Natronosporangium hydrolyticum: one gene and its partner. The protein of the gene in region 2 interacts with the protein of the main gene of each other region in a pairwise test. Links are inferred from orthologs where the notes say so. Each region holds a gene or a part of one and is shown on either strand. Other genes may lie near its edges.

Evidence for each region.
Region 1: the proteins of JQS43_RS04250 (region 2) and rlmB interact in binary tests that used the Escherichia coli proteins (3 or more experiments, as listed by UniProt). The link is inferred for Natronosporangium hydrolyticum from one-to-one orthologs.

Annotation. Positions count from the first base shown.
Region 1 is NZ_CP070499.1:5,166,134-5,177,447, forward strand. The notes cover bases 3,160-5,941. They hold rlmB (23S rRNA (guanosine(2251)-2'-O)-methyltransferase RlmB), read right to left. Parts: upstream 5,203-5,941; coding sequence 4,117-5,202; downstream 3,160-4,116. Other genes in these bases: JQS43_RS23375 (PQQ-like beta-propeller repeat protein), read right to left, coding at 3,160-4,056; cysS (cysteine--tRNA ligase), read right to left, coding at 5,243-5,941. In the rest of the region: JQS43_RS23355 (DUF4032 domain-containing protein), read left to right, coding at 1-290; JQS43_RS23365 (hypothetical protein), read right to left, coding at 531-872; JQS43_RS23370 (ABC transporter ATP-binding protein), read left to right, coding at 1,435-2,520; more of JQS43_RS23375, read right to left, coding at 2,596-3,159; more of cysS, read right to left, coding at 5,942-6,655; JQS43_RS23390 (hypothetical protein), read right to left, coding at 6,687-7,493; JQS43_RS23395 (phosphoribosyltransferase), read left to right, coding at 7,615-8,241; JQS43_RS23400 (GntR family transcriptional regulator), read left to right, coding at 8,359-8,721; JQS43_RS23405 (ATP-binding cassette domain-containing protein), read left to right, coding at 8,718-9,623; JQS43_RS23410 (hypothetical protein), read left to right, coding at 9,683-10,351; JQS43_RS23415 (hypothetical protein), read left to right, coding at 10,348-11,070; JQS43_RS23420 (ABC transporter ATP-binding protein), read left to right, coding at 11,080-11,314. UniProt on the Escherichia coli protein: Specifically methylates the ribose of guanosine 2251 in 23S rRNA.
Region 2 is NZ_CP070499.1:913,064-924,544, reverse strand. What follows is about bases 8,533-11,481. They hold JQS43_RS04250 (NAD(P)H-hydrate dehydratase), read right to left. Parts: upstream 10,765-11,481; coding sequence 9,301-10,764; downstream 8,533-9,300. Other genes in these bases: glmS (glutamine--fructose-6-phosphate transaminase (isomerizing)), read right to left, coding at 11,216-11,481; JQS43_RS04245 (holo-ACP synthase), read right to left, coding at 10,761-11,156; alr (alanine racemase), read right to left, coding at 8,533-9,242. In the rest of the region: co-chaperone GroES, read right to left, coding at 1-281; JQS43_RS04310 (DUF1918 domain-containing protein), read left to right, coding at 588-785; JQS43_RS04305 (hypothetical protein), read left to right, coding at 842-1,657; JQS43_RS04300 (class I SAM-dependent methyltransferase), read left to right, coding at 1,677-2,876; ybaK (Cys-tRNA(Pro) deacylase), read left to right, coding at 2,881-3,366; JQS43_RS04290 (hypothetical protein), read left to right, coding at 3,528-3,980; JQS43_RS04285 (hypothetical protein), read right to left, coding at 3,961-4,212; tRNA (adenosine(37)-N6)-threonylcarbamoyltransferase complex transferase subunit TsaD, read right to left, coding at 4,245-5,294; rimI (ribosomal protein S18-alanine N-acetyltransferase), read right to left, coding at 5,287-5,736; tRNA (adenosine(37)-N6)-threonylcarbamoyltransferase complex dimerization subunit type 1 TsaB, read right to left, coding at 5,822-6,496; tRNA (adenosine(37)-N6)-threonylcarbamoyltransferase complex ATPase subunit type 1 TsaE, read right to left, coding at 6,477-7,007; JQS43_RS04260 (alpha/beta fold hydrolase), read right to left, coding at 7,004-8,137; more of alr, read right to left, coding at 8,127-8,532. UniProt on the Escherichia coli protein: Bifunctional enzyme that catalyzes the epimerization of the S- and R-forms of NAD(P)HX and the dehydration of the S-form of NAD(P)HX at the expense of ADP, which is converted to AMP.

The DNA of each region.
Region 1 (11,314 bases), 4.3 Mb from region 2 along the record:
TCGACGCCTACCGGGCGGAGACCGACCTGACCGACGAGGCGCAGGCTGCGCACCGGTGGCTCACCGAGGTGTTCGAACCGGTGGTCCGGGCGGTGCCGCCGGACATGCGCGGCAAGCTGGAGCCGCCGGAGCTCTTCGTGCAGGTGGCGAAGCACCGCTGGTGGCTGTCGGAGGAGGCGGGACGCGACGTCGGTTTGGCCCGGGCGGTGGAGTCGTTCCTCGGGGAGGTGCTCGTCCACCGGCCGGATGAGCAGGCCGTGCTCCCCTCCGAGGAGCTCACCGACGACTAGCGGGGCGGGCCCCGACCTGCGAGGGCGGGCTGGACCGGTAGCATCGCTACCGGTGTGGCAGACGTGCCGCACCGCGCCGACGTAGCTCAATTGGCAGAGCAGCTGCCTTGTAAGCCGCAGGTTAGGGGTTCGAGTCCCCTCGTCGGCTCCACCACCAGGCCCGAGCCCTAGCCGCCGTGTTGCGGGTGGCGGATCAGCTCAGCCGCCAGCGGACGTTGCTCGCCGCAGGCGTCCTGCGGCTCAACTAGCAGGCGCGTAGTCCGGTTCGTAAGGTGCCGGCAACTGCCCCGGAACGTTCGGCCACCCGGGGGTGCCACAGCCTGCGACGTGGAGCGCGGTTCGGACGTTTGCTGCGAACAACCGCCGAGCATCGTCGCGAGAGTCGGCCACCACACCCATCAGGACCGACAAGGTCCGCTTCGTCAGACTGGCCGTTACGTCCGGGTCAACGATGCCCGAGTCAGCCTCTTCGAGTTCCCCCAGCGCGTCCAGCACCCGGTCAGCGAAGGCATCAAAGTCGTCGGGCGAGTCTGGTCCGTCGGTGGCGAACTCCAGGTCCATCACGAAGTAGTAGGTGGTCATCGCCCCTCCATCTTCTCCCAGCAGGTCGCGCGACGTAGCTGGCCCAACAGGTTCCTAAGGTAGCCGGAACGAGGGGTAATCTTCACAGTCTTGGTGTGTTGATCAGCGCAAGGGCAGTACATCTTGTAGTACTTGTTACCTCGACCAACCCGCCATCCCTTATCCTCGGCCTCCTTGAGGATCAGTTCCAGCTCTTTGTCAGGATGCCGTGGACGTGACACCTGGCAGAGCCTCCCGTCGTACTGGGTTGCCACAGTCTTCCCGAGCGAATGTCGATGATCTTTACGTGATGCCCTGATCACCCGACGCCACCATTCTAAGCCCGCCGCTTATGCCCCAGACATCGGCCGGATGGGCGATTCGAACCTTCGATCACGGCAGGCGCCTCAGACGGGCCGGGTCGGCCGCAACTTTCTGGAAACCGTACGGGTGGGGGTTGGCAACGGGCGGGGAACCGAATATGTTTACCGTCACTTGCACCGGCGTGCTCGCCCGTGAGCGCGCCGGTTCTTTCTACTCGGATCGTCCGGCACGTTCCTGCCGGTGGAAAGGATGGCCCCCGATGGCTACGGTCACGTTCAGCGACGCCTCCCGGATCTACCCGGGCACTGAGAAACCGGCGGTCGACAAGCTCAACCTCGAGATCGGCGACGGCGAGTTTCTGGTGCTGGTCGGCCCCTCCGGTTGTGGTAAGTCGACCAGCCTGCGGATGCTCGCCGGCCTTGAGGATGTCGACCAGGGCTCGATCTACATCGATGACCGCGAGGTGACGCACCTGCCCCCCAAGGCGCGCGACATCGCGATGGTCTTCCAGAACTACGCCCTCTACCCCCACATGTCGGTCTACGACAACATGGCGTTCGCGCTGAAGCTGCGCCGCACCCCGAAGTCGGAGATCGACCGTCGGGTGCGCGAGGCGGCTCAGCTGCTCCAGCTGGAAGAGTTCCTCGGCCGGAAGCCGAAGGCGCTCTCCGGTGGTCAGCGGCAGCGGGTCGCGATGGGGCGGGCGATCGTCCGGGAGCCGCAGGTGTTCCTCATGGACGAGCCGCTCTCCAACCTCGACGCCAAGCTGCGGGTGCAGACCCGGTCGCAGATCGCCACCCTGCAGGCGAAGCTGGGGACCACCACGGTCTACGTCACCCACGACCAGATCGAGGCCATGACCATGGGGCACCGGGTGGCGTTGCTGCTCGGCGGGGTGCTGCAGCAGTGCGACACCCCCCGGGTGCTCTACGACACCCCCGGCAACGTCTTCGTCGCCGGGTTCATCGGCTCGCCGGCGATGAACATCAAGACCGTCCCGCTCACCGACGGTGGCGCGGTGCTGGATAAGGTCACCGTACCGATGACCCGCGAGCAGGTGGCGGCGGCCCAGGAGGGCGGCGACGGCAGGGTGACGATCGGTTTCCGGCCGGAGGACACCAAGCTGGTCGGCCCGTCCGAGGGCGGTCTCGGGATTGTGGTGGAGCTGGTCGAGGACATCGGCGCCACCGCGAACGTCTACGGTCACGCCGACCTGGATGGCGAGTCGGAGCGGTTCGTCGCGACGATCGACCGCAAGGACATGCCGACGATGGGCGACACGGTCTACCTGAAGCCCTCCAGCGAGCACCACTTGTTCCACTCGGTCACCGGCGAGCGGCTGTAACACCCGCGCCGATCATGAGCTCTAAGGGCCGACACGCCGAGCGTGTCGGCCCTTAAGCTCATGATCGGCGCAGCTTTACTCGGCGAACCGCCAGATGCTGGCGCTGTCCTGACTCGTGCAGATGACGAACCGGTCGCTCCAGTTGCAGGTGGCCGGGTCGACCGCCGGTAGGCGGCCCAGATCCTCCGGGGCGGCGGTGCCGACGGCCAGCCCGGCCGCCTGCACCTCGGCGTCGCTCTGCCGCGGGTCGGCCGCGAACATCAGCAGGTTGCCGTCGTTCGCCCGGACCCCGCTGCCGGGCTCCGGGCCGACACGGACGTCGCCAGCGTCGCTCAGCACCGTCACCTCCGGTCCGCCGTCGAGCTGACCGTTGACCAACAGCCACTCGCCCACTGGGATCGCGTACTGCCCGCCGGGGACGTCGGTGCGCCACACCTCGCCGCCGTCGACCGCGTCGAGCGCCGCCGCCGCGGTGGTCTCGTCATCGAAGCGGACCTGGTCGAGCACGCACACCCGCTCCTCGCCGCAGGGCTCCAACGCCTCGACCTGCCGCTCCGGGTCGCTCGCGGTATAGATGACCTGCGCCGAGCCGGAGAAATTGTCCAGATCGTACGACTCGACCCGGTACCCGTTCTGCAGCCCCTGGGCGACGAAGAGCCGGTTCTCGTAGGCGAGCAGGAGGTCGTTGTCGGCGTCGGCGACGTTGGCCCGATCTGCGATCGTGCCGCCGTCGCGGGTCTCCACCACCCGCACCGACCGGTCGCCGGTGACCAGCACGATCCGGTTGTCGTCGCTGTCCGGGCTGAGGCTGACCCCGGTCGGGCTGGTCGGCTGCGCCAAGCTGGCGGGTGTGTTCACTCCGGTGGCGTACGCCGGGCCGGGCGCTTCCACCTGCCATCGGTCGTCGCCGCTATGCCAGTCGATGCCGCGTAGCCGCTCGCCCTCGCGGTCCAGCAGCCCGAGGCTGCCCTCGGTGAAGATGAACCGGTCGTTGCCGTGGACCTGGGTCTCCCACAGTTGGGCACCCCCGTCCGGGTCGAGCGCGTACAGCGGTCGGGGCGCGCTCGCGCTGGGCTCGTCGGCGAGCACCAGCAGCGCGTGTGGACTGGCGATCAGCCGGTGCCACCGCGGCGCGCCGGTGACCGTCGCGCTCCACCGCTCCGCGCCGGTGGCGATGTCGAGCGCCCGGACCTGCAGATCGCCGCCCTGCTCCCAGGCCACGTACGCCTGATCGTGGTGGACCGCGGTCATCGTGGTGCGGGAACGCTCGTCGAAGGTCAGCCCGCCGACCGACGCGAACCCGTGGAACGCCAGCGGCCCGGCGACCGTGTGCCGGGAGCTGCCCGGCCACACCAGCACGGTCACGAAGGCGAGCACCGAGGCGACCGCGGTGGCGACCGCCACCGCCAGGATCCAGCCCGGAATCCGCCGGCGCGGCGGCCCCACCAATTGCGTGGTGTGAGTCGGCTGCCACGCGTCGTAAGCCGCGGTCTGCATGCCGGCGGGCGGGGTGGAACTCTGGTGGTACTCGGTCATGGCGAGGGCTCCGGTTGTCGGGGGTGGGCCCGCGGTCGAGGTGGGCCGACGGGTGCGATCCTACGACCCGCGTGCATCCACCCGTCGACGGCGCGCGACCTCCGCAAGCGTCACCGCCGCCGCCACACTGGCGTTCAGCGACTCGACATCGGCCGACATCGGCACATTGACCCGCAGGTCGCAGGTGTTGCCGACCAGCCGGGACAGCCCTCGCCCTTCGGAGCCGACCACCACCACCAGCGGGTCTACCGCCGCCTCCAGGTCGTAGAGGTTGGTCGGTGCGTCCGCGTCGAGCCCGACCACCACCAAGCCGGCCTCCTGACACGCTTTCAGCGACCGGGTGAGGTTCGTGACCCGGGCCACCGGCAGCCGGGCCGCCGCGCCAGCGCTGGTCCGCCAGGCGGTCGCGGTCATCCCGGCGGCTCGACGCTGCGGCAGGAACAGCCCGTGGGCGCCGAACGCCGCGGCGGAGCGGATCACCGCCCCGAGGTTGCGGGGGTCGGTCACCCCGTCCAGCGCCACCAGCAGCGGCGCCTGCTGGTGCTCCACCGCCGCCGCCAGCACGTCCTCGAACGGCAGGTACGCGTAGGGCGGCACCTGCAGGCCGATGCCCTGGTGCAGCACCCCACCGGTAAGCCGGTCCAACTCGCCGCGGCCGACCTCCATGACCGCCAGGCCACGGTCGGCGGCGGTGCGGATGCTCTCGTGCACCCGGTCGTCTACGTCGATGCCGACCGCCAGGTAGAGCGCGGTGGCGGGGACGTGGGCGCGCAGCGCCTCCACCACCGGGTTCCGCCCGACCAGCAGCTCGCTGCCGTCCTTGCCGCTGCCGGCCTGGCCGCGGGGCTTGGCCTTGACCGGGCTCCGGCCACCGCTGCCGCTACCGCTACCGCCGCCGCTGCCGGGTGCGCTGCGGCCGAGCTTGGCGGCCCGCTCTGCCGCCTTCTTCCGGTCCTTCTCCTGGCTCCGGGCGGTCCGGGCGGGTAGCGGCTCCGGTCCGGAGTACGCCTTGTGCCATGGTCGCTCTTCGGCCGGCAGGGTGCGACCTTTCCCCTTGAGGCTGGCGCGTCGCTTGATGCCGCTGCCGGCTGACTGCGGCGGCTTCGGCTGTGTGCGCTTGCTTCGTGGTTGCGGATCGCGGGGCATGCTGGTTCCACTCCTTTTGTCGGCCAGGTGACGGCCGTCGTCACTGGCCGTTGATCGTCCACCGGGGGCCGTGCGGAGTGTCCTCCACCACGACTCCGGCCTGCTTCAGCTGGTCCCGCACCGCGTCGGCGGCGGCGTAGTCCTTCCGGCCCCGGGCCGCCTCGCGCTGCTGTAGGGCTAACGCGACCAGTTCGTCGACCACGCCGCGGAGCTGGTCGTCGCGGCCCGCGGCCCGCCAGGCCGGGTCGTGCGGGTCCACGCCCAGCACGGCGAGCATGGCGCGGATGCCGGCCAGCGCCGCCCGCAGCCGGTCGTCGTCGCCGTCCGCGTACGCGGTGTTGCCTTCCTTGAGGAGCTCATGCACGCTGGCGAGCGCCTGCGGGGTGTTGAGGTCCTCGTCCATGGCGGCGGCGAACTCGGCCCCGACCGGCCCCGGCGCCACCTGCCCGACCCGTTCGGTCGCCCGCTGGACGAACCCTTCCAGCCGCCGGTAGGCGACCGCGGCCTCGGTGAGCGCCTCGTCGGAGTAGTCCATCCGGGACCGGTAGTGCGGCGAGGCAAGGTAGTAGCGCAGCTCCACCGGGCGTACGCCGAGCGCCGCCACCGCGGCCAGGTCGAGCACGTTGCCCTCGGACTTGCTCATCTTGGCTTCCCCGAGATTGAGCAATCCATGGTGGACCCAATTGCGGGCGAACGGCAGACCGGCCGCGCGGGACTGGGCGATCTCGTTTTCGTGGTGCGGGAAGATCAGGTCGATACCGCCGCCATGGATGTCGAACTCGGCGCCGAGGTAACGGCGGGCCATCGCCGAGCACTCGATGTGCCAGCCCGGCCGGCCCAGCCCCCAGGGACTCGCCCAGCAGGCCTCCACCGGCTCGTCGGGCTTGCCGCCTTTCCAGAGTGCGAAGTCGCGGGGATCCCGCTTGCCGCGGGGGTCGCCGTCGGCGGCTGGCTGCATATCGGCCGGCCGCTGCCCGGAGAGCTGCCCATACTCCGGGTAGGTGGCGACATCGAAGTAGACATCGCCGGACCCGTCGGCGGCCTGGTACGCGTGGCCCGCCGCCAGCAGCTCCTCGATCAACTGGTGGATCTCGGGGATGTGCCCGGTGGCGCGCGGCTCGTAGGTCGGCGGCAGCACGTTGAGGCTGCGGTACGCGGCGGCGAGGACCTGCTCGTTGGCGTACGCCAGCGACCAGAACGGGACGCCGGCAGCGGCGGCGTTGATCAGCACTTTGTCGTCGATGTCGGTGATGTTGCGGACGAAGGTGACCCCGAACTCCCGGTGCTGGAGCCAACGGCGCAGCACGTCGTAGGTGACACCGGAGCGTAGGTGACCGATGTGCGGCGCCGACTGCACCGTAAGACCACACAGGTAGATGCCGACCTGACCGGGGGTTTTGGGGACCAGGTCGGCCACCTGCCGGGTGGCGGTGTCGTACAGGCGCACGGTCATCCCTAAAGGGTATCGGCCGGTGGTGAGGCGGCTAACGCCACTCGCGCCCATCCGCTGGGCCGGCGAACGGCTCGGATGGGCCGACCGTCAGGTCGCTCGGTCCATCCGCCGGAGCGCCGTGATAACCCGCCGCCGGAGAGCGCTGCCCGTCGACTGCGAAGTCGGGGTCGGCGAACCCATTGGCGGGGAACTCGTTGCCGGGGAACGCGTCGCCAGTGGCGGGCGGCTCGGTGGCCATCGCTGGCTCCGGCCGCAGCTCGCCGGGTGCGGCGTGCGGGAACGGGGTGGCTGCGGTGACCCCCGGCCGGACCAACGCCAGCGCCAACACCAGCAGCAGCACCGCGGCGAAGCCAGCGTAGACGCCCAGGCCCACGGTTACCTCAAGCTCCTCCGCCGGCAGCCCGGTGAAGAGCGGGAAGCCCATCTGTTGCGGCGCCGACTCGCGCAGCTCGACCACCGCCCCGAGCAGCACCACCAGGGTGCCGGCCCCGACCGCTAGGCCGGCCGCCCGGCTCACCGCGCGGGTCACCGGCGGCCCGTACAGGGCCGCTCCGACCGCCCCGAGCAGCAACAGCACCCCGACGATGAACCCGGTCCCCCAGGCACCGAGTCCGGCCAGCCGGGTCTCCGCGGCCGACACCTCGACGTCGAACCGGTTGACGGTGGCGAGCTCGACGACCTGCCATTCGACGATCAGCGCCCCGGCCAGCGCGGCGAGGCCCAGGCAGCTGACGAGCTGCGCTATCCGGGGATCGAGGCGGTGCCACCAGCCCGGCCGGGTGGTCGACGCAGCCGCCCATTCGAGCACTTCCGGCGATGCCGAGCCTGATCCGTTCATGCTGGGATTTTCCCACCACTGTCGGCGCCACGCTAGTGACCGCTCCGTGGCCGGTAACCGGTCGGGCGAAGTCGACGTGATTCGCTGGGCGGCGGGGCACCGAAGGCGTATGACTGGATAGGTGGCCACGACCTATCCGGACCGAGCGGCCGCGGGCGCGGTGCTGGCGGCGCATCTGCCCGAGTACGCCGACCGGGACGATGTGATCGTGCTCGGACTGGTGCGCGGTGGCGTACCGGTGGCGGCGGCGGTCGCCGACCAGTTGGCGGCGCCGTTGGATGTGCTGGTGGTGCGGAAGTTGGGGGTGCCGGGCGCGCCGGAGCTGGCCTTCGGCGCGATCGGACCGGGCGGCGTGCTGGTGCGCAACGAGGAGATCGCCGCCCAGCTGACCGCCGAGGAGATCACCACCGTGCAGCACCAGGAGGAGGCGGAGCGATCCCGCCGGGAGGAGCGCTACCGCAGCGGTCGGGGGCCGTTGGCGTTGTCTGGCCGGGTGGCGATCGTGGTGGATGACGGCCTGGCGACGGGCGCGACCGCCCTGGCCGCGGTGACGGTGGCGCGGGCGCTCGGAGCCGAGCGGGTGGTGTTGGCGGCGCCGGTAGCCGCGCCGGAGGCGCTGGATCGGCTGCGGCAGGCCGCGGACGAGATCGTCTGCCCGCTGGCGCCGCCGAACTTCGGTGCCGTGAGCCGGTTCTACGACACCTTCGATCAGACCAGCGATGCCGAGGTCACTGCACTGCTGATCTGAGCACGGCGCTGCCGATCTGAGGGTTCGCTCACCCAAGCGGGGTTGCCGACTGGCCGCACTGGCGCTATGGTTCGTTACATGACTAATGAACCGACGGACTAAGGGACCGGTAGGAGCGTGTTCGACGACCGGAGTCCGATCTACCAACAGATTGCCGAGCGGATCAAAGAAGACATCCTCAGCGGCGCGCTGCAGGAGGGCGACCAGGTGATGTCCACCAACCAGTACGCGGCCTTCTACCGGATCAACCCGGCCACGGCCGCGAAGGGCTTTCACATCCTCGTGGAGGAGGGAATCGTCCACAAACGCCGCGGCCTCGGCATGTTCGTCAGCCCGGACGCCCGGCAACGACTCCGTACCCAACGCCGGGAACGGTTCTTCAGCGACGTCGTCGCCCCCATGGTCACCCAGGCCAACCTGCTCGGCATCCCGCTGAGCGACGTCATCTCCCACCTCCAGCAGCAACAGGAGACCCCATGACCACCGGCCTCGGCATCGAGACCGACGAGCTGACCCTCCGGTACGGGGACACGGTCGCGCTCGATGCCCTCACCGTCCGGCTCGACCCCGGCAAGATCTACGGCCTGGTCGGACGCAACGGATCCGGCAAGACCAGCCTGCTCTCGGTGCTCGCGGCGTTCCGCCGACCCACCGGCGGCACGGCCCGCGTCGATGGCGAGGACCCGTTCGAGAACGAGCGCCTCACCCGGCAGATCTGCCTGATTCGGGAGGGCGGCGACGTGTTCGAGACCGAAAAAATCCAGACCGTCCTCAACATGGCCCGAGCGCTGCGGCCCTACTGGGACGACGGGTACGCCCACCGGCTGATCGACCGCTTCGAACTACCCCTGAAGCGCTCCCCTGGGCAGCTCTCGCGCGGCCAACGATCCGCCCTGGCCTGCGTGCTCGGCCTGGCCAGCCGGGCCCCGCTGACCATCTTCGACGAGTCGTACCTGGGCATGGACCCGACCTCCCGGTACGCCTTCTACGAAGAGTTGCTCAGCGACTACGTCGCACACCCGCGCACCATCATCCTCTCCACCCACCTGGTGGAGGAGTTCGGCGCCCTCTTCGAGGAGGTCGTGCTGATCGACCGCGGTCGACTACTGCTGCACGACGATGTGGACGCGGTGCGTGCCCGCGGGGTGTCGGTCACCGGCCCGACCGCGCAGGTCGAGGCGGTCACCGCCGGGCTGACCGTGCTCAACCAGCGCCGGCTGGGCGGCACCAGCTCGGCGACCGTCTACGGGCAGTTCGACGACGAGCGACGGCAGCGCGCCGAACGCGACGGGCTCACGCTGGAACCCGTACCGCTGCAGGACCTCATCGTCCACCTCACCACCAGGTCCACGGCGACACAAGACACCGGAGAAGCCCCGTGAACCCGCGTACCCGGGCGGTCCTAACGATGCTGCTGCGGTCGTACCGCTGGGTGCTTTGGATGGCATCGTTGGTGCTGGTCGTAGCGGTCACGCTCGGCGCGTTCGTGACCGCGGCCGGCGGCGACGAGTCCGGGACCAGCGTCTGGGAGCAGGCCGCCGGCCCGCTGCACTGGTTCTTCTTCGTCTTCGGCGTCCTGACCACTGCCACGGTCTTCCCGACCTATATCGGCTTCGGCGTCACCCGACGCCGGGTGCTCCAGGCCCTCGGAATCGGCGGTGGCGCCATCTCGGTGCTCCTCGCACTGGTGATCGCCGCCGGCTATCTGGTCGAGCACGCGATCCTCACCGGACGCGGCCAGGAACACCGGCTCCGCGGCGACCACCTATTCGACAGCGTCACCGAGCTGCACCTGGTGATGACCCAGTACGCCCTGCTCACAGCCGCGTTCCTGGTCGCGGGTTACCTGGTGGGGGTCGGCTACTACCGGTTCGGCGGCGGGCGGGGCACGCTCGCGCTGCCGCTGACGGTAGCGCCGATCCTCGTGGTGGGGGTGCTCTTCAGCGCCAACGACCTGGCTCTACTCCTACGGGGACCGGCCGGTGGCGAGCTGCCCTCCCCCCAGCTGGCTACCGCGGTCGGGCTGAGCCTGGCCACGCTCGCCGCCGCCGGACTCGGGCTCTGGCTACTGGCCCGCCGGGTCCCGATCCGTCCCAGGAGGCCAGCGTGAGCCGCGTACCGTTTCCCAACCCGACCGGGGCCGCCACCCGGCATCTGCTCCGGTTGACCGTGCCCTGGGTGGCCGCCGTCTTCGCGGTACTCAGCCTCGGCTACGCCGTCATCACAGTAGGAATCGCGATCTGGGGCAAACCCGAGCACAGTGTCTGGGCCTCGGTCCACTGGGTTGCCCAGTGGACCGGCTTCCCCGCCGGGATCTTCATCGGAGCCGCGATCCCCGTGCTCGTCGCCCATGGCGTCTCCCGGCACCACAGTGCGCTCGCGGCGGGCCGCGCGGCGCTGCTGATCGCCGCCGGCATGTCCGCAGCGGTGTGGGTCGGGCTGGTCGTCGAGTGGACGGCGCACCGAGTCGCTGGCCTGCCGCACCGGATCGACGGCTCCCACCTCTACGCCAACGTCGGCGAACTCCATCTGGTCTTCACCGAGTACTTCCTGATCTTCGCGGCGTTCATCGTCGCGGGGTGGCTGGTGGCGGCGGGCTACCTCCGGCTGGGCCCGCGCTGGGGCACCGTCGCGCTGCCGCTGACCTTCGCGCCGGGCCCGTTAGGACTGGCGGCGATCGCCGCCGGCTGGCGGGGCCCGGTCGATGAGGACTCGCCGGGCTGGGTGAGCACGGCCCACCCCCTCGCCGCCGTGAGCATCGCCGCCGCGGTGATGCTCGCCGGGCTGGCCGCCGCCTACCTGACCAACCGCCGCGCACCGATCAAGTAAGGAGCTGTCATGCCCGTCATCGAGGTCACCGAGTTGCGCAAACGTTACGGGGACACCGTTGCGGTCGCCGACGTATCGTTCAGCGTCGACGAAGGAGAGATCTTCGGAATCCTGGGCCGCAACGGCGCCGGCAAGACCACCACTGTGGAATGTCTCGCTGGCCTACGCCGGCCGGACGGCGGGAAGCTGGAGATCCTCGGCATCGACCCGCAGCGTGATCCGGCGGCGCTGCGCCCCGAGCTCG
Region 2 (11,481 bases):
GACAGGACGAGGTACTCCTCGCCGCTGTACTTGACCTCGGTACCGCCGTACTTGGAGTACAGGACCGTGTCCCCGACATTGACGTCGAGCGGGATCCGCTTGCCGGAGTCGTCGACCCGGCCCGGGCCCACAGCGAGGACGGTGCCCTCCTGCGGCTTCTCCTTGGCGGTGTCGGGAATCACGATGCCCGACGCGGTAGTGGTCTCCGCCTCATTCGCCTGGACCAGAATCCGGTCCTCGAGCGGCTTGATCGCAACCTTCGTCGCGGTAGTCACGGGCATACCCTCCTGGGGTATCTGAAATGGCGTTACGGTCTCCCGTCGGTCCCGTCGTCGCGGGTGCCGGCACCGCCGGGTTTAGCACCCGCGTACCGCGAGTGCTAACCGCAGATTATGCCCCGACTTGGCACTCCGTCAAGGCGAGTGCCAGTACGCCACGCCACAATATCCATGGGTTTTCTGCCGCCGGTCGATCCGGTCCGGTGCCACGGCGCCCCGACGTTTGGCATGCTGGGATGAGGCACCCTGGTGACCACGGTTCACCGACGTGCACGCCCACCACACCAGACCCATGCGGAGGCGATCGGAATGCAGGCTAGTGTCGGCGACCGACTGCACGTGCACGGCAATAAGGTAGGCAACGCGGACAAGGTCGCGGAGATCATCGAAGTCCGGGGCAAAGGCGGCGCCCCGCCGTACTGGGTCCGGTTCCCGGACGGTCGGGAATCATTGGTCTTCCCCGGCCCGGACAGCGTGGTCGAGACCGCCGAGGGTCGGGTCCGCTGACCCCGAAAGGTCATCCGACGGCCGTCGGATGACCTAGACAGACAGGAGGTGCCGCGGTGGCGGCGAGGACGGGCCACGGGCAACGCGGACTCGGCGTCGGAGCGGTCCTGCTGCTCATCGCCGCTGGCTGCACCGGCGACGGCTCCGGCGACGCCACCGCCACCACCGCTGCCACCCCCAGCCCGTCCCCGGTCGACCTGGTCACCGACGACCCGCACTATCCGGCCGAGGCCCAGGAGTACGCCGAACTCACGGTCGCCGCCTGGGCAGCGCCGGACCTTTACCGCCTGGGCGAGCTCGCCACCAACAATGTCCAGCAGGAGCTGTTGGAGCTGCCCGGGCCGCCGCAGCGCGGCTGGCGGCTGATCGACTGCGCACCGGACGAGCCCGCGGCTACCACCGAGTGCGCCTTCTACAACCTCGACGGCGACCAGCTGTGGCTCACGGTCGAGGCGGAGCAGCTCGGCGACGCCCAGGCGGTGACCGGCGGTGGGTTCGACCCGATCGCGTTCCCGGACGAGCCGCTGGCGTACGTGGCCGCGTACGTCGAAGCCTGGCAGGCCGGCAACCAGGCCCGGATGCAGGCGCTGGGCGCTGACGCGGTCGCCACCACCTTCGGGGACTTGCCACCGGTCGGCGACCCCAGCTACCGCCTCGCCGAATCCACCAACGCCTTCACCACCGTCGTGATCGACTTCGACCCGGCGGCCACCGACGACGAGGCGGACCGATCACCCGGCTCCGACCCATCGCCCGGCCCCGACCGGTCACCCGACGCGGACCCGACGCCGGTCGTGGTCACCGTCTCGGTCAACCCCTCGCTGCTCGGCGAGGCGGCGGCGCTCCGGGCCGCCGAGCCCGACCGCACCTGACGCCGCCCGACCGCCGATCATGACCCCGGACCAGTTGGCGACCCTGCGGACCCCCGCCGGGCAGGCCGCGCTGGCGACGGCCGCGAGCGCCGGTGACGACCCGCTCGCCGCCGCCGCCACGCTCCGCCGGCACGGCATCGCCGCCGACCTCGCCGCCGCGGCGCTGACCCAGGCCCGGCTCCGCCGCCGGGCGGCGGCGAAATGGGGTCCGGCCGCCGCCGAGCTGTACTTCACCCAGACCGGGCTGGAACAGTCGACCCGCGCGGTCGTGGCGCGACGCCGAGCGCACCGGCTCGCCGCGGCCGGGGTCCGGCGACTGGTCGACCTGGGCTGCGGCATCGGCGCGGACAGCCTGGCCGCCGCCGCGGCCGGGATCGACGTGGTAGCGGTCGACGCGGACCCGCTCACCGCGGCGGTGGCCGAGGCCAACGCCGCCGCCCTCGGGCTCGCCGACCGGGTCACCGTCCGCTGCACCACGGCGGAGTCACCGGCGGTCACGGCCGAACTGGCCACCGCCGACGCGGTCTTCTGCGATCCGGCCCGCCGCCGGGCCGGCACCGGCCGGCGTACCTTCGATCCGGCCGCCTACTCGCCGCCGTGGAGCTTCGTGGCGACGCTGCCGGACCTGGTCCCCCGGACCGTGCTCAAACTCGCCCCTGGGATCGACCACGCGTTGCTGCCGGCGGCGGCGGAGGCCGAATGGGTCTCGGTCGGCGGCGATCTGGTGGAGGCGACCGTGTGGTGCGGCCCGCTGGCGGTCGTGCCCCGCCGCGCCACGCTGCTGGCGCCGGACGGCACGCCGCGGGGCGAGCTCACCGGCGACGGCGCGCACGACGCCCCGGTCGGGCCGGTCCGCCGGTACCTCTACGACCCCGATCCGGCGGTGCTCCGTACCCACCTGGTCGCCGAGTTCGCGGCGACGGTCGACGGCACGCTCGCCGACGACCAGATCGGCTACGTCTACACCGACCAGCCGGTCGAGACGCCGTACGCGCGCGGGCTGGAGGTGCACCAAGTGTTGCCGTTCTCACTCAAGCGACTCCGGACCGCGCTGCGCGAGGCCGACATCGGCCAGGTGGAGATCATGAAGCGCGGTACCGCGCTCGTACCTGACCAGGTACGCCGGGAGCTGCGACTGCGGGGCACCGGCGCGGCGACCGTGGTGCTGACCCGGGTCGCGGACGCCCACACCGCCCTCATCTGCCGCCCCCTACGCTGAGCGGGTGGGCTCGGCGAACACTCCGGCGGTCGCGCTGCTGCGGCGACAGCGGACACCACACGGGCAGCACCCCTACGAGGTGCCGGTCGGCGCAGAGTACGGCCGGTCGGTCGCGGCGGCGCTGGGGGTGGCCCTCGAACGGGTCTGCAAAACCCTGGTGGCCACGGTCGACGGGGTGCTGACCGTAGCGGTGGTGCCGGTCAGCGGCGAACTCGACCTGAAAGCGTTGGCGGCGGCGGCCGGCGGCAAGCGGGCGGCGGTGGCCGACCGGGCGGCGGCCGAGCGGGCAACCGGATACGTCCGCGGCGGCATCAGCCCGTTAGGGCAGAAGCGGCGACTGCCGACGGTGGTCGACGCCTCGGTGACCGAGTTCGACACCGTCTACGTCTCGGGAGGCCGGCGCGGTCTGCAGGTGTCGCTGAGCCCGGCGGATCTGATCCGGCTGACCGACGCCACGGTCGCCGCCATCGCCCGGCCGATCATGAGCTAGCCCTCCCCGGCCGATCATGAGCGAGACAGCCGACACGCCCGGCGTGTCTGTCAACTAGCTCATGATCGGCCGGGAGAGAGCTCATGATCGACTCGGCGAACTAGCTCATGATCGGCCGCCCGGGTTCCTAGAATGGGCGATATGAGCCGAAGGAGCCATGAATGTCGTTATTGACGGTCCGTCGCCCCGGGGTAGTCACCTTCGTCGCGGTGGTCGTACTGATCCAGGCGGTCATGGCCGCGGCGGTCGCGCTGGTGACGATCGGTCTCGCCGGCGACGACCGGGTGCAGTCCGCCACCGGCCTCGGCACCGCCGGCCTGGTCTGGACCGGGATCGTGGAGGCCCTGGTCGCAGTGGTCCTCTTCGTCGTCGCCGGTGGACTGCTCAGCGGCGCCCAGGGTGCCCGCCTCTTCGTCGCCATCGTCGAGGGCATCCGGATGGTCACCGCGGTGATATTCATGATCGTTTACCACACGGGCGGCTACCTCTACAACGCCGTCATCGCGGTGATCATCGGGCTCTTCGTGCTCTGGGCGCTCTACGTCTACCCATCCTCCGACGAGTACTTCCGCCGCAGCATCCCCGAGCGGGACTTCAGCGGTCGACCGGAGTGAAGTCCCACTCGTGCGCCGGCCGCGCGACCAGCTCGCTCGGCGGCTCCGGCAACGGCTCCGGCTCACCGCGCCAGTGCGAGATCACCACCACCCGATCGGTCGACGAGTAGACCTCGCTGCCGGCGTACCGGGGATCGTGCTCCACCGCCGACAGCGCCGTCGAGCACACCCAATCGACCAGCTCCGGCACCCGGTCTGGGTACCCGCGTACTTCCCACATCCGGACAATCACCGGCTCGGACACTCCCTGCTCCTCGAGAAACGTCAGACTCGGACGGTGCTCACCGGCAACGCCGAATCCGCCGGTAGGTCCAGCCGGCTTGGCTCGGCGCCAGCGGCCACCAGGTGTGAACCGAGCGCGGCCACCATCGCCCCGTTGTCGGTGCACAGCGCCGGGCGGGGCACCCGTAGCGTCAACCCCGCCCGCGCGCACCGGTGTTCGGCGAGCAGCCGCAGCCGCGAGTTCGCCGCCACCCCGCCCCCGATCACCAGCGTCGAGACTCCATGCGCCTGACAGGCCGCCACCGCTTTCCGGGTCAGCACGTCGGCGACCGCCTCCTGGAAGCTCGCGGCGACATCGCCCATCGGCACCGGCTCGCCCGCTCGCTGCCGGGCCTCCACCCAGCGCGCCACCGCGGTCTTCAACCCGGAGAACGAGAAGTCGTACGGATGCTCGGCGAGGTCTTTCGGGGCGGTCAGGCCGCGCGGGAACGCGATCGCCTCGGGGTCACCCTCCCGGGCCGCCCGGTCGATCGGCGGCCCGCCTGGGAACGGCAGCCCGAGCAGCCGCGCCACCTTGTCGAACGCCTCCCCCGCCGCGTCGTCGATGGTGGCGCCCAACGGCCGGACCCGGCCGGCCAGGTCGTCGACGAGCAGCAGCGACGAGTGGCCGCCGGAGACCAGCAGCGCGATCGCCGGCTCCGGCAATGGGCCGTGCTGCAGCGTATCCACCGCCACGTGCGCGGTGAGATGGTTCACCCCGAACAGCGGCTTCTCCGCGGCGAGCGCATACCCCTTCGCCCCGGCCACCCCCACCAGCAGGGCGCCCGCCAGCCCGGGGCCGGCGGTCACCGCGATCGCGTCCACATCGGCCAGCCGCACCCCGGCCTCGGCCAGCGCCCGCTGCATGGTCGGCACCAGCGCGGCGACGTGCGCCCGGCTCGCCACCTCGGGCACCACGCCGCCGTAGCGGGCGTGCTCGGCCACGCTGGAAGCCAGCGCGTCGGCGAGCAGCGTGTGGCCCCGGACGATCCCCACCCCGGTCTCGTCGCACGAGGTCTCGATCCCCAGGACCAGCGGCTCCGACTCACTCACGAGCCATCACCAGCGCGTCGGTGTTGCTCGGCTGGTAGTAGCCGCGGCGGACCGCGATCGCGGCGAACCCGTGCCGTTCGTAGAGCTGCTGCGCGGCCGCGTTGTCCACCGCAACCTCCAGCAACACCCGGGTCGCGCCCCGCCGGGTAGCTTCATCCAGCAACGCCGTCAACAGTCTCTCCCCGATCCCTTGCCGCTGCGCCGCGCGGCGCACCGCCAGGTTGTTCACCCATGCCTCCTCGGGCGCCATCACCGCCAGCCCGGCATAGCCGAGCACCACCCCCGCCGCATCCCGGGCGACCAGATAATAGTGGTCCTGCTCAAGTTCACTGCGGAACATCCCGGCCGTCCACCGCTCGGCACCGAACAGCTCCTGCTCGATCGGCAGCAACTCGTCGATGTCGGTCGACCGCATCCGCTCGACCCGGATCGTCTGCGCCATCCGCCCCACTCCCGCGTGGCCCCCTGTCCGCGTGCCCGTTCCCGCGTGCCCGTGTCCGGGTGCCCCGTTCCCGCGTGCCCGAGTCTCACCCGGGCGTCACCGGCTTCGGGGTGCCCGGCTCGGCCGCGTCCGGGCGCCGAAGATACCTCGGGGTCAACGATTCACCCTCCGCGCCGGCGACGATCCGCGCCGCCGCCACCTCGACCAGCGCCACCGGATCCGGATAGACCGGTTCAGCGGCGACCGGCACGCCGAGCGCCGCCCGATAGCGCAGCGCCCCCTCGCCGTACCCCTGGCCGACGCCGTGGGCGGCGATGGTCGGCAGCAGGTCCTCCGGCCTGGCCACGCCTGGCCCGGCCACCCGGGTCCGGTCCGTGTAGATCGCCCAGTAGATCTCTCGCCGCCGAGCGTCGGTGGCGACCAGCCCGTTGCCGGGCAAAATCGCGCCGAGGCCATCCAACGAGCAGACGTCGTAGGTCGGGAGGCTGAGCGCCTGCCCCATCGCCGCGGCGGTGGCCAACCCCACCCGGAGGCCGGTGTAGGGGCCTGGGCCGGTGCCCGCCACGATCGCGGTCAGGTCCGCCGGCCGGCCGCCGGCCTCGGCCAGCGCCGCCCGCACCAGCGGCGCCAGGTGCTCGCCGTGGCCGCGAGGATCGACGTGTCGCCGCCGCACCGGCTCAGCCGCCGCCTCGCCGTCAACGAGCCGCACCACCGCGACCGAGGTGGCCGCGGTCGCGGTGTCAATCGCCAGAACCAGCACGGTCGCACTCTACCGGGGCAGGCAGTTCGACCAGCCGCTCCGGCCAGTCCCCGCCGCCGGTGAGCGTCACCGTCCGGATGTCGTCCTCCCGCCGGTCGATCCGCACTCGCAGGTGGGCCGGGGCTAGCTGCTCCACCACACCCTCACCCCACTCGACCACGGTGACCGACTCCTCGGCGGTCGCGTCCAGATCCAGATCGTCCACGGCGACCCGCGGGTCCACGTCAATGCCCAACCGGTACGCGTCGACGTGCACCAACGGCGTCGTACCGCCGGCGGCCGGGTCGGGCCGGTGCACCCGGGCGATCACGAATGTCGGGGAGGTGATCGGGCCGACCACCCCCAGCCCTTCGCCGAGCCCCTGCGCGAGCACGGTCTTGCCGGCGCCGAGCGGCCCGGTGAGCACCACCAGGTCACCGGGGCGCAGAGCGGCTGCCAGCGCCCGCCCGAACTGCCGGGTCGCGGAGACCGACGCCAGCTGGTACGCGGCGGTCTGGTGCGCAGCGGTCACGCGAGCTTCTCCAGGAACTCCAGCAACGCCTCGGTGACCACCTCGTGGTGCTCCAGTAGCACCATGTGGCCACTGTCGGGCACCAGCACCAGTTCAGCCTCGGGCAGCCGCGCTTTGATCTCCTCCGAGTGGCCCATCGGGGTGATCTCGTCGAGGTCGCCGCAGATCAGCAACACGGGTTTGTCCCGCAACGCTTCCAGGGTCGGGTACCGGGAGTGGGTGTAGAGCGTCCGCACATACCGGGCCACCGTCTCGGTGGAGGTCTTGTCGTTCATCCGCGCGACGTAGGAGACCAACGCCCGGCTCGGCGACGGCGCGCCGAACCCATACCGCTGGGTGAGCAGCCACGCCAGCTGTTTCGATGCCCGGCGAGCGCGGTCGATCACCCCGCCGGTCATCCGGGTGGCGCCGTTGACCAGCGGCAGCAGCGGCCGACTCGCCCGGGAGAGCAGCTCCGGCATGGCGGTCGCGGTCGCCTCCAACCGCCCGGCCGAGGTGGCGATCAGGACCACCCCGGCGACCCGCTCGGCGAACAGCTCCGGGTAGCGCTCCGCGAAAGCCATGATCGTCATGCCGCCCATGGAGTGGCCGACCAGCACCACCGGCTCATCCGGCGCCACCTCGTCCAGCAACACCTTCAGCGCCTCGGCGAGCTGCACCAGCTCATACTCGCCGGCCGCGAGCCGACCGGAGCGGCCGTGGCCGGGCTGGTCGTAGTAGACCGCCCGCCAGTCGCCGCGCTGGGTTAGCTCCTTGCGCTGGAAGTGGAAGACCCCCATGTTGAGGCAGAAGCCGTGGACGAAGACGAGGGTTGGCTCCCCCTCCGACTCGGCGCGGGGCGCCACCTTCTCCGCGAAGTCGGCGTCCAGCTCGATGCCGTCGAGCCGGTCCACCACCTCCGCGTAGATCTCCACCCCGTCGGTGGTCTGGACCGTCACCACCTCGTCATAGGCGGCCTGCCCGAACTCCTCGGTGGCGTACGGGTCGTCGTGCTCGCCCGGCCGCCGGCCGATCGCCCGCCCGGCGGCGAGCCCGATCGCCACGCCAGCGGCGGTCAGGCCGACGGCGGCGCCTACCAGCCCGGCCCGACGGGCCCGGCGCGGTCTCGGAATCTGTCGCTCATTCGTCATGGTCGTACACCCTGGGGACCCGGGATCCACCGAACCTGGTCACAATCTCGTAGTTGATCGTGCCCACTGTCTCTGCCCAGTCGTCGGCGGTGGGTTCCCCGCCGTCGCCCGGACCGAACAAGACTGCCACATCACCGGCTGCCACCGGATCGTCGCCGCAGTCGATCATGAACTGATCCATGCACACCCGCCCAGCGATGGCGCGGCGTCGCCCCGCCAACTGCACCGGCCCGGCGCTGGAGGCGGCCCTGGGCACCCCGTCGCCGTAGCCGAGCGGCACCACCGCCAGGGTGGACTCCCGCTCGGTGCGGTAGGTGTGGCCGTAGGAGACGCCCTGCCCGGCCGGGACCCGTTTGGTCAGCATCACCCGGCCCCGGGCGGTCATCGCCGGCCGCAGGCCGAAATCTTCGCCCGCCACCGGCGAGAGGCCGTAGAGCGCGATCCCCGCCCGGACCAGCTCGAAGTGGGTGTCCGAGCGGGTGAGGACGCCGGCGCTGTTGGCGAGGTGCCGCAACCGCGGCCGGATGCCGAACCGCTCGGCGCTCGCCAACCCGTGCCGGAACTCGGCGATCTGATGGTCGGTGTCCGGGTGCAGCCCACCCGGGTGGATCAGATGGCTCCACACCCCGACCACCTCGACCTCGCCGCCGGCCTGCGCCTTCCCGGCCGCCTCCAGCAACGCTGGCCACTCGACCGGGGTCGCGCCGCCGCGGGCCAGGCCGGTGTCGAGCTTCAGATGCACCTGGGCCGGCCGGCCAGCCTCCCGCGCCGCCGCCGCGAACTCCTCAAGTTGGGCAGCGCTCGCGGCACTTACGTGAACCTCGGCCGCGATCGCCGCGGCCGCTGGGGCACCCGGCGCCAGCAACCAGGCGAGCACCGGCGCGGTGATGCCGGCCTGCCGCAGCCGCAGCGCCTCGTCGACGGTGCAGACGCCCAGCCAGGTCGCGCCAGCGGCGAGCGCCGCCCGGGCCACCGGCACCATGCCGTGCCCGTAGCCATCCGCCTTCACCACGGCCATCAGCTCAGCGCCCGGCGCTGCTTCCCGCAGTCGCCGGACGTTGTGCCGGATCGCCGCCAGGTCCACCCTGACCTCGGCCTGCCACATACCCCTACCTTACTTTGGCGGGCCGACCATCTGCCCTGGGTTCATGATCGGCGGCGGATCAGCCGGTGCCCTGCAGGATCGAATCCGGCGTCGGCAGTGCGGCAGCGACCGCCATGGCGGTGACCGGCCCGGCCCGCTCCGCTCGGCGCCCGGCCCAGCCGTGCAGATAAGCCGCGCTGATCGCCGCCTCCGCGGGCGGCACCCCGCCTGCGAGCAACGCCCCCAGCAGACCACAGAGCACGTCGCCGGTGCCGGCGCTAGCGAGCGCCGGGGTTCCGGTCGAATTCACGTACGCGGCCCCGGCCGGCGTCGCGACCACCGTCCGATCGCCCTTGAGTAGCACCGTGGCGTTGGTCCGCGCCGCCAGCTGCAACGCCGCCTCCACCCGATCCGGACCCGGATCACGCCCCGCCAGCCGGCTGAACTCTCCGTCGTGTGGGGTGAGCACCAGCGGCGCCCGCCGCTCCCGCAACGCACCCGCGAACGAACCGTCCACCAGTAGGTTCAGCGCGTCCGCGTCGAGTACCACCGGCACCGGCGCGGCCAACACGCTGCGCAGCACGGCCGCCGCGGCGTGGCCCTGGCCGAGCCCGGAGCCGCACGCCCACGCCTGCACCCGGCCAGCGGCAGCGACGCTCTCCGCCACCACCACCGCCGGGTAGGCGGTCACCACCTGCGACGCCGCCGACCCGGCGTACCGGACCATCCCGGCCGGCCCGGCGAGCGCCCCGGCGACCGAGAGCAGCGCCGCGCCGGGGTAGCCGGCCGAACCGGTCGCCACCCCGACCACGCCGCGGGTGTACTTCGAGGCTCGGGGCCCAGGCCGGGGCCACCAGGCGGCGATGTCGGGCAGCTCCGGCACCGAGACCGCCGGACCGCTGCGCAGATACGGGTCGAGCCCGATATCGACGAGCTCCACCCGCCCCGCGAGCGGTGCGGCCGGGCCCACCACCAGCGCCGGTTTGAGACATCCAAAGGTGACGGTCAGGTCGGCCGGCAACGCCACCCCCGGCACATCGCCGGTGTCGACCGCGACACCGCTCGGGACATCCACCGCAACCACCGGCGGGGCGCCCCCGTCGGCGGCGCGCAGCTCCGGCAGCCGGGCCGCCAGCTGGGCTGCGGCCGGCCGGAGCCCGCCGGTCGCACCGATCCCGGTAATCCCGTCCAACACCAGCTCCAGCGCGTCGGGCAGCTCGGTCACCACCCGCCCACCGGCGGCGCGCAGCGCCGCGAGCCCGCCCCGGTGGGCCCGGTCCGGGGTCAGTAGCAGCGCGGAGACGCTGGCGCCGCGGCGGCGCAGCCGCGCCCCGGCGTATAGCGCGTCGCCACCGTTGTCCCCCGAACCGACCAGCAGCAGCACTCGGGCGCCGTAACAACGCCCGTACCGTTGCTCAAGCAGCCACGCGCAGCGCCGCGCCAGGCCGGCCGCGGCGCGCTGCATCAACGCCCCCGGCGGCACGGTCGCCATCAGCGCCTGCTCCGCCGTACGGACATCGGACACCCGCCAGGCATGCCTCAACTCGCATCGCCTCCCATTCCGACGCTCCCCTCAGCCACCACGACCGCCGAAGCGATCCCGCCATCGTGCGACAACGATAGGTGCCACCGCTTTACCCCCCGCTCGGTGGCGACCGCGGCGACCGTGCCGGAGACGGTCAGCCACGGTCGGCCGTCCGGGTCGGCGACGATCTCGCAGTCGTGCCATCGCATCCCGGCGGGCGCGCCCAACGCCTTCGCCACCGCCTCCTTGGCCGCGAACCGAGCCGCCAACGACTCCGGCGACCGCGGATTGCCGGAGTCGGTGAGTCGCTCACCCTCGGTGAAGAGCCGCTCGGCCAACAGCGGGGTCCGGGCAACCGCGTCGGCGAACCGCTCCACAAGCACCACATCGATCCCGATCCCGACGATCACGCCGCCACCCTACCGGCGCCGAAGATCCGCCGGCCGAGCCGCGCCGCGCCGCCGGTTGGCTACTCGACCGTCACCGACTTGGCCAGGTTGCGCGGCTGGTCCACGTCGTGCCCGCGGGCGGCGGCGATCTCACAGGCGAAGACCTGCAGCGGCACCGTGGCCACCAGTGGTGCCAACAAGGTCGGCGTCACCGGCACCCGGACCAGATGATCGGCGTACGGCGTGACCGCCTCGTCGCCCTCCTCGGCGATCACAATGGTGCGGGCGCCCCGGGCCCGGATCTCCTGCAGATTCGAGACCATCTTGTCGTGGAGCACCCCCCGAC